One region of the Ruegeria sp. CDSC045 genome, then DNA from elsewhere that is predicted to be linked to it. Evidence: riboswitches for the same ligand, from Rfam matches in the RefSeq annotation. Region 1 holds a riboswitch; the other holds the start of a gene.
The links. Region 1 has a riboswitch for cobalamin ahead of AC2FH6_RS04905 (CbtB domain-containing protein). Riboswitches for the same ligand answer to the same signal wherever they lie in the genome.
Positions count from the first base shown of each region.

Region 1 (4,348 bases):
TTCGTCGGCCCAGGCGGGCAGGGCCAGCAGGGCGAAGACGGTCCAAAGCAGTTTCATCCAGAGGCTTCCTTTTAAGGTGTCTGCAGGAATCCTGCCAGAAATGTGAGAACGTCGCACTCACAATCTTGTGTGCATTCGGGATTGCGCCGCGCCGCTTAAAGCCGCAGAAACGGGCGCAGGACGAAGGGAAAGGTCTGGATCGGATGCGCCTGATGATCTGCAAAACCTGTGGCACCGCACGCGATCGGGCGGCCGAGGTGCAGGCTGTGAAGGACGCACTGAAAAGGGCTGGATTGACGGATCAGGTCGAATTGAGCGAACACGCCTGTTTCAGCAGCTGCGCGGAACCCACGGCGCTGGCTATACAGGCGCTGGGGCGCGCATCTTATGTGTTTTCGGGTGTCGATGTGGTGGCGGATGCTGCGGATATCGCTGAAACTTGCCGTACTTACCTGAACAGCCCGCAGGGCTGGATCGAAGACGCCCGACCCTGCGGGCGGCTTCGGATGTGTTTGCGTGCGCGTATTCCGGCGCTTTAGTCAACCTGAACCGTAACCGCAGCACGAACCGGCACGTTATCGACCGAAAGCGGGCTATGGCTGTTGGAATTCAGCGAAACCGAAACCTCGACCTCACCTTTGGGCAACTGATCAATGTGCATCCAACTGCCGTAAAGCCGGGCGAGCTTTTCTCCGTTGATGTAAACATGCGCGTGCCCTTCGCCTGCCATGTCTGCGGTCGATGCGTTCTGCGGTGCGAAGGTAAAGTTTTTTGGCATAACATGCAGGTTCCAGCCAGACATAGGATCCTGTGTCAGAGCGATGTCCAGTGTAGGTGCATCTGTGCCTGCCGGTAGGTTCAAGGCCGTGGAATGATCGTGGGCCATGGTCTCAGTGGGTGAGGCTCCGTGAAGAGACGGATCAGAATGGTCGTGGCCATCAAATGTGACGCCGTTTGCAGCAGCAATTACAAATCCTGTACCGCCGCCAAAGACCAGACCGATCACGAATAGAGCAAGTGAACGGGTCATTGTATTTCCTTGAAAACATAGGGAAACGCGCCAAGTTTACACCCGGCGCGTTCAATCGAAGTGCGATCAGGCCGTTGCTTCGGAAGGTTGCGCTTCTTTCTGCCAGAAATAGCCAGCGAACGCGCCAACCAGAACCCATGCAACCAGACCGATTCCAAAAGCTCGTGCCGCGAACAACGCGCCAATTTCAGTCGGCACAGGGCCGGTGAAAACATCGGGCTCGGGTGCACCTATAAGATGTGGCACCAACAGAAGTACTGCGGCGATCACATAGCTGATCAGGTTACCTCCAAAGGCGATCAACCACATGGCGACAAGGGCTGCTGCTACCGTTGCGAACCACCAGACCTGACGTGCATAGACATCGGCTGCCGCGACACCCGGCACTTCGGGCGCCAGGGTGAAACCTGGTGCAAGGTGGAAGGCGATAAATCCGGCCAAACCCCAAAGGACGCCGGTCCGGCCATCAATCTGATGCCCTTGACCTTCGGCTACCGACATCAGCGCAACCATCACCAGCGCATAGCCGGTATAGGTCAGCATGGTAAAGATGACACTCAGCGCATCACGCGTCAGTTCAGAGAACATGCGCGGCAGTTCGGGATGAGCCGATACGGTCTCGGCCCCGAAATGCACCAGCTCTCCGGATTCATAAAGCTCGGCATGCAACAATACTGGTTGCACAAATACCAACTGCAGCAAGGCGGCAATCAGCCCCGCTGCAGCACCAGCGAACAACGCGCTGGTCAATATACGACTGAACACGGTCTTAGTGGCAGGGGAAGCCGGTCGCGTGACGCACGTCATGCGCTGCATCATGCAGGGCCGCTGCCTGAACGTGACCGGTCAGCGTAATGAGGCCCAGACCCAGAACCACTGCAAACATGACCGGAACAAAGCCTGTACGCGCGGCGGATGCTGTTTTCGTTTGTGTTGCCATTTTGTATTCTCCTCTGCCGCCGCACCCGACGGCCGGTGTTTCGTTTTTGCGCCTGGCAGGTCTCCTGGCTTGCGGGTCGATGCCTCTGTTCGCCTTCCCCCCGGAGAACCGGAAGTGGCTGGTTGAACAGGGGCTCTCCGCTTACAGTCGCGGGGGCGGCTTTGGAGTTGACCACCGAGGCAGTCGCACCAAATTCCCTCTTAGCATCCGGATTTCTCCGGCAGGACCAGACACCCCCATTTAGCCGCTATAGCTGTGGCGGTGCAATCATCATTTGCGACGTATTGTGTCAGATTATGCGCTTTTTCAGCAAATAAATATCCATGATCCAACCATGGTCGGCACGGGCATGGGCGCGGCGGTCCAGAATCTGCTGCGCAACCTCGGCCAAAGGGCCTTTGATCAGGATTTCCTCTTTCATGCCGACATATGCGCCCCACCAAATGTCCAAGTCTTCCATGTCCAGGTTTTGGAATGAACATTCACCATCCAGCATCACCGCCACGTTTTCTGCGGTTTCCGGCCATCCTTCGTCCCGGATGCGACGACCAGTTGTGACGATATAGGGCGCGCCCAGTTCGTTGATCGGAATCGCATGGGCCGCCGTCAGCGCTTGCAGCGCTGTGATGCCGGGAATCACGCGTGTTTCTGGCTGAGGGGTCAAACGTGCCGCGATTCGCAGCGAACTGTCATACAGCGACGGATCCCCCCAGATCAGCAGCGCCACATGACGGGCCTTCGGGTGGGCTGCGATGGCCTCCTGCCAGCGCAATGCAATCGCGTCGTGCCATTCGTCCACTCCGCGTAAATAGCCATCATCGGCACGGCGTTTGGGAATGTCGAAATACGCGATTTGCGGAGGAGTATCCGCGACCTGAGCGATGATCTGCTCGCGCAGCCCTGCCAGATCGGCCTTGTTTTCGCCCTTGCGGGGGATCAGGACCAGGTCCGCCGAACGGATCGCCTGCGCCCCTTGAAATGTCACATGATCCGGGTTGCCGGTGCCAATACCGATCAGCGTCAGGTCAATCATTTTCGAACTCTGCCAGAGGTCCATACAGGATCAGGGCCGGGGCGGTGCCGATCTCGGTTTCCAACTGCTGCGACAAGGCACCGATGGTCGAGCGTTGCAGCTTTTGTTCGGGGGTCGAGACGGATTCGGCCATCAATACAGGCGTGTCCAGCGGTAGGCCGTGCGAATGCAGGGCGCCAACCAAAAGGGGAAAGGTGCGCTTGCCCATAAATACGACGGTCGTAGCCTGTGGATCAGCCAGTGCTGCCAGGTTCAGATCTTCGGGCAGTTTGCCACTGACATCGTGGCCGGTGACGAATTGCACGCGCCGCGCGGTCAGTCGCCGGGTCAGCGGAATGCCTGCCGCTGCCGCCGCCGCTACCGCCGAGGGGATGCCGGGGATGATTTCATAGTCGATCCCGGCCTCTTGCAGGGCCACCAGTTCTTCTTCAAGCCGGCCGAACATGCCGCCATCACCGGATTTCAACCGCACAACATGCTGACCGGTTTGTGCATATTCGACCAACAAGCGGCTGACGTGATCCTGCTTGGGCGAGGGGCGCCCGGCGCGTTTGCCGACACCAACCAGGTCAGCATCCTCGCGGGCATGGCTCAGGATCGGGCCGCTGCTGAGGTCGTCAAACAGCACCGCATCAGCTTTCTGCAACCTGTCTACCGCCTTCAGCGTCAGCAATTCCGGGTCGCCGGGGCCTGAACCGATGAAGGACACAAAACCACTCATACCGAGGCCTCGGCGATCAGATGAAAGAATGTCCCAGTGACATTGCCTCGCACCGATCCGGTTTGCGGGCCTTCCGCGCCTTCGGCGTCGAACACGCGTGCCAGCGGCGCGTCAGGCTGTTCGATGATCGAGGAATAGTGGAACTCATGCCCGCGTAGCGCTGTGCCTTCGGCAAATCCGGCCATCGAGGCCAGTAATTCTGCCTTGCGATAACCCAGGTTGAACTTGCGCTTTTCATAGGAGGTCACAAGGCCCAGAAGGCCCGCCATTTCGTGCCGGGCACCCTCTTTGTCGATCAACGCCTGACCCAGCGCCATGTAGCCCCCGCATTCGCCATGCACAGGTCTTGTCTCGGCATGTTTGCGCAGCCCAGTCTGGAAGGTGTTGGCGGCGGCCAATGTGCCTGCGTGCAACTCGGGATACCCACCCGGCAGCCAGACCAGATCGGCATCCGGGGCAGGGGCTTCATTCGCCAGTGGTGAAAACGGTAGGATTTCTGCACCCGCCGTGCGCCAGCCTTCCAGCAAATGCGGATAGGTGAATGAAAACGCAGCATCCCGGGCCAGTGCGATCCGCTGCGCCGGAGGGCGCGGCAGCACGGCTGACGATGGCCTATCTGGGCTT
Region 1 is NZ_JBXWOE010000001.1:978,172-982,519, reverse strand. Features, by position in the region: gene AC2FH6_RS04925 (DUF302 domain-containing protein) at 1-57, opposite strand, end outside; gene AC2FH6_RS04920 (DUF1636 family protein) at 213-539, shown strand; gene AC2FH6_RS04915 (hypothetical protein) at 536-1,030, opposite strand; gene AC2FH6_RS04910 (CbtA family protein) at 1,097-1,795, opposite strand; gene AC2FH6_RS04905 (CbtB domain-containing protein) at 1,800-1,970, opposite strand; cobalamin riboswitch at 2,008-2,216, opposite strand; gene cobF (precorrin-6A synthase (deacetylating)) at 2,260-3,003, opposite strand; gene cobA (uroporphyrinogen-III C-methyltransferase) at 2,996-3,724, opposite strand; gene AC2FH6_RS04890 (cobyrinic acid a,c-diamide synthase CobB) at 3,721-4,348, opposite strand, start outside.

Region 2 (4,348 bases), on a different contig from region 1:
GCTTGATCAGCTCTTCGGGGCTGGGCAAGTCGGCAACATGGGTCAGGCGGATAACGGCCATTTCAGCAGCCATCATGGCATTTGGCGCGGCCGATACCTCTTCCAGCGCTTTCAGCAACATCTGCCACATCCGGGTCAAAACGCGCATTGGCAGGGCCTCGGCCATTTGCTGACCACGGGCACGTTCATCAGGGGAAACCGTCGGGTCCTCGGCTGCGTCTGGCGTGATCTTTACAACCGAAACCCAGTGCGTGATTTCGGCCAGGTCACGCAGCACGGATAGCGGATCGGCCCCTTCGGCATATTGCCCGCCCAATTCAGTCAGCGCGCTTGCTGCATCCCCTCGCAGGATCATTTCCATCAAGTCCAATACCCGGCCCCGGTCGGCCAGACCCAGCATCGCGCGCACTTGATCTGCGCTGGTTTCACCGGCCCCATGGCTGATTGCCTGATCCAGCAGCGATGTTGCGTCGCGCGCCGACCCCTCGGCCGCGCGGGTGATCAGCGCCAGGGCATCATCCGCGATCTGTGCCTTCTCAGCCGCTGCGATCTTATTGAGCAGGCCAATCATGTCCTCGGGTTCGATCCGGCGCAGGTCAAATCGTTGGCACCGCGACAGAACAGTCACCGGGACTTTGCGGATTTCGGTCGTGGCAAAGATGAACTTCACATGCGCAGGAGGTTCTTCCAACGTCTTGAGCAGCGCGTTGAACGCGCTGGTCGAAAGCATGTGAACCTCGTCGATAATGTAGATCTTATAGCGTGCACTGGCGGCACGATAGCGCACCGAGTCGATGATTTCGCGGATGTCATTTACGCCGGTGCGGCTGGCGGCGTCCATCTCCATCACATCGACATGGCGGCCTTCCATGATGGCGACGCAATGTTCGCACTGGCCGCAGGGTTCGGTCGTGGGCTTGCCTTGCCCATCAGGACCGATGCAGTTCATGCCCTTGGCGATGATCCGGGCCGTGGTCGTCTTACCGGTGCCGCGGATGCCAGTCATGATGAAGGCTTGTGCAATCCGGTCGGCCTCGAACGCGTTTTTCAGCGTGCGCACCATTGCGTTCTGACCGACGAGGTCAGCAAAAGTTTCCGGGCGGTATTTCCGCGCGAGAACCTGATAGGCGGGGCTGGGCGTGTCGGTCATGTCTGCTCTGTTGGATTCGTGTCAGGTTTGCAGCGTAGAGACCCCCGCCGTCCGCGTCCACCGCGCGCGAAAAGGAATTTCGTTTTGGCAAGTTGTATCAGAGCCGGTAAATCATGAGGGGCTTTAGCCCCATGTGGTGATGCAGGAAAAGGAGCTGTGTTGGAGAGTTTTGCAATTCACCCTCTTGGATTGGGCAAAGGGCAGATCGCTCTGTGCCCACTGCCGGGTGTCACGGGCGATTATGCTGGGGATTTCGCAGTAATCCGGGATTGGGCGCCGGACCTGGTCATCTCGATGACTACTCTGGATGAGTTCCAGCATTCCGGCGCGCGTTCATTCGAGGCGGACCTGCAGTGCGAACGGATTGCCTGGGTCCACCTTCCGGTCTCCGATTTCGGCGCCCCCACGCCTGAGGTTGAGGCGCTTTGGCCGCAAGCCAGCGCCGCCGCCCAACATGTCCTTGCCAGTGGCGGCAAGGTGCTGGTGCATTGCCGCGGTGGGTGCGGACGTTCGGGGATGGTTGTGATGCGGCTAATGGTGGAATGCGGCGAAGCGCCTGACCAAGCGCTTCGGCGGTTGCGTGCGGTTCGGCCCTGCGCGGTGGAAACCGACGCGCAAAAGGACTGGGCCGGGTTGCCGGCCCGAACCCTTCCTTGAATCAGGCAGACACTTGATACGGAATACTGTCGCTGCGCGGCGGCAGGGTCGATACGTCGAGCATCGCACAGGGTGGTTCTGACAGAAAACCAGCGGATTTCTGGATGAACTCCGGCCCGAACATCATGTCGCCATAGGCGTCCAGCTTTTCTGTCGGCGTGTCCGTGCTGGTGCCGCAATAGACTCTGATCTGTTCTGATTGTGCCCGAAAACGGGCCGTGCAGCCTTCGGTGCAATGGGTCAGATCGCTGGTGCCTTCGACCTCGAATGTTTTGGATGTCGCAGGCCTTGCCGTCGCTATCGCCTCGGCCATGGCGCGTGCCATTCGGGCCAGGGCGGGGCAGGGTTTCCCGGTCCTCTGACAGACGGTTGCGGTGAATTCATGTGTCTTTGTTTTCCAGATCATAATGCGCCCTCCGCGCGCAGGACGAAGGGTGAGGATCAGGTGTGACAGCGCGCTGACGACCTGCCCGGACACCCCGCCCGAGTTTCGGTTTCGATACGATGGCAGGTCTCCTGACTTGCGGGTCGTCGCTTTGCCGACCTTCCCAGCCCTGGGGCCAGTGGTATTTCGGCATTGCTCACCGCTTACAGTTGCGGGGGCAGTCGCGGAGTTGGCCCTTTCCGGCATCGCCGGGGCAGACCGCACCGTGTTCCCTTTTCATCCCGCCCCAATTCCGGGGCAAGAACCATCACCACATCGCTAGCGGCTATGCAGACCCCGAGTCAAGCCACCTGTTGGGGTTCAAACCGGACGTTTGGTCATCTTGATGAAATCTTGACTCTGGTGGCCGAAATCGGGCCGATTGTTGAGTGAACCGAGTAGTTCAGAATTTGTCGGAAGCGCCATGCTTGATACCACGCCCTGCGTCCAGACTAAGGACTTTGACTTTGCCTCAGGCTCTGCCAGCCTGTCGGCGCGGCTGTATCTGCCTGAAACCGAGCCGAAGGTCGCCGTGGTGATTCACAGCGCAACTGCAGTGCCGCGCGAATATTACCAGCATTTTGCCCGTTGGCTGGCCGCCGAACAGGGTATTGCCTGTTTGACCTATGACTACAGCGATTTCGGGCATTCGCTGCGCGACAAACTCAAAACCTCCGAGGTGACCATGGCGGATTGGGCCTTGGTCGACATGCCCGCCGCACGGGCTGAGATGCGCAGGCGGTTCCCGGACGCTTTGCAGTGGAGCATCGGTCATTCCCTTGGCGGCTTGCTGGGGCCGGTGCAGCCAGACATTGATCAGATCGACCGGATGATCTGTGTATGTTCGGGGCTGGTTACTCTGTCCGACCATCCCTGGCCCTATCGCGGGCTGGCGTGGATGTTCTGGCATGTGCATGGGCGTCTGGCAGTGAATGCGCTGGGCTATCTGCCGGGCAAAGCGGTGGGGATCGGTGCCGATTTGCCTGGTCCGGTCTATTGGCAATGGCGTAGCTGGTGCACGGCGCCGCAGAATTATGTGCCGCAGATCGGTGACGCTCTGCCCGAAGCGAGATGGGCGCAATCGAATACGCCGGTGGACCTGTTCACCTTCGAGGACGACCAGATGGTGCCGCCAGACGCTGTCTGGCGGCTTGCCGATCTGTATGGACCAAAGGCGCGGCGGCATCTGCTGTCTCCGAAAGAGATCGGAGTGCCCGAGATCGGTCATATCGGTGCCTTTGCCCGCAGAAATCAGGCGCTTTGGCCCCGGTTGATTGCCTGAAGACGCGCTTTTCCGTCCCCGTTAGGGTCTGTTGCGAGACTTTTTGTCATGCATGACAGACCGCACCATTTTACCAAAGGCTTTGTCGCGCGCCCGGGATTGCGCAAGGGTTTCAGAGTTCCTCTGATCCTCGCGCCGCAGCTTGTTCCAGCGTACCAGCCGGTCCGGCGAGAGCAGGCCATCGGCAATCGCCTCTTGCACGGCGCAACCGGGTTCGGCCTGATGCTGGCAATCTGAAAACCGGCAGGTCGCAGCCAATTCCAGAAGGTCTGAGAAAACCTCATCCACGCCGTCTTGGGCATCCATCAAACGCAGGGCGCGCATTCCTGGCGTATCAATCAGCCACCCCCCGTTTCGCATCGGGTGAAGCGCACGATGGGTCGTGGTGTGGCGACCCCGTGCGTCATCCTCGCGGATCCCCGCCGTTGCCCCGGCCTGACCAGTCATGGCGTTCGCCAATGTGGTTTTGCCGACACCGGATGAGCCGACCAAAGCAGCAGTTTGCCCGGCAGGGCACCAGGACAGGATCGGATCAATTTCTGACGCCTCCAGCGCGTTGACGGTTAGAACGGTCAGAAACCGAGCCAGCGAACTGGCCTGACTGGCATAGCTCTCTGGGTCAGGGCAGCTGTCGGCCTTGGTCAGGACAACAACCGGATAGCACCCGGCCTGATGCGCCAGCGCCAGATAACGCTCAAGCCGTGCCAGATTGAAATCGGCATTGCAGGAACTGACGATATACAGCACATCCACATTCGCCGCGATCAGCTGAACTTGCGCACCGGTGCCTGCGGCCCGGCGTTGCAAGAGGCTTTTGCGCTCCAAAAGATGCCGA
Region 2 is NZ_JBXWOE010000008.1:137,157-141,504, forward strand. Features, by position in the region: gene AC2FH6_RS14920 (DNA polymerase III subunit gamma/tau) at 1-1,150, opposite strand, end outside; gene AC2FH6_RS14925 (protein-tyrosine phosphatase family protein) at 1,307-1,807, shown strand; gene AC2FH6_RS14930 (hypothetical protein) at 1,809-2,213, opposite strand; cobalamin riboswitch at 2,297-2,516, opposite strand; gene AC2FH6_RS14935 (alpha/beta hydrolase family protein) at 2,656-3,513, shown strand; gene rsgA (ribosome small subunit-dependent GTPase A) at 3,535-4,348, opposite strand, start outside.
Region 2: linked by a shared signal. The riboswitch ahead of AC2FH6_RS14930 (hypothetical protein) and the one ahead of AC2FH6_RS04905 (CbtB domain-containing protein) in region 1 are both predicted to bind cobalamin.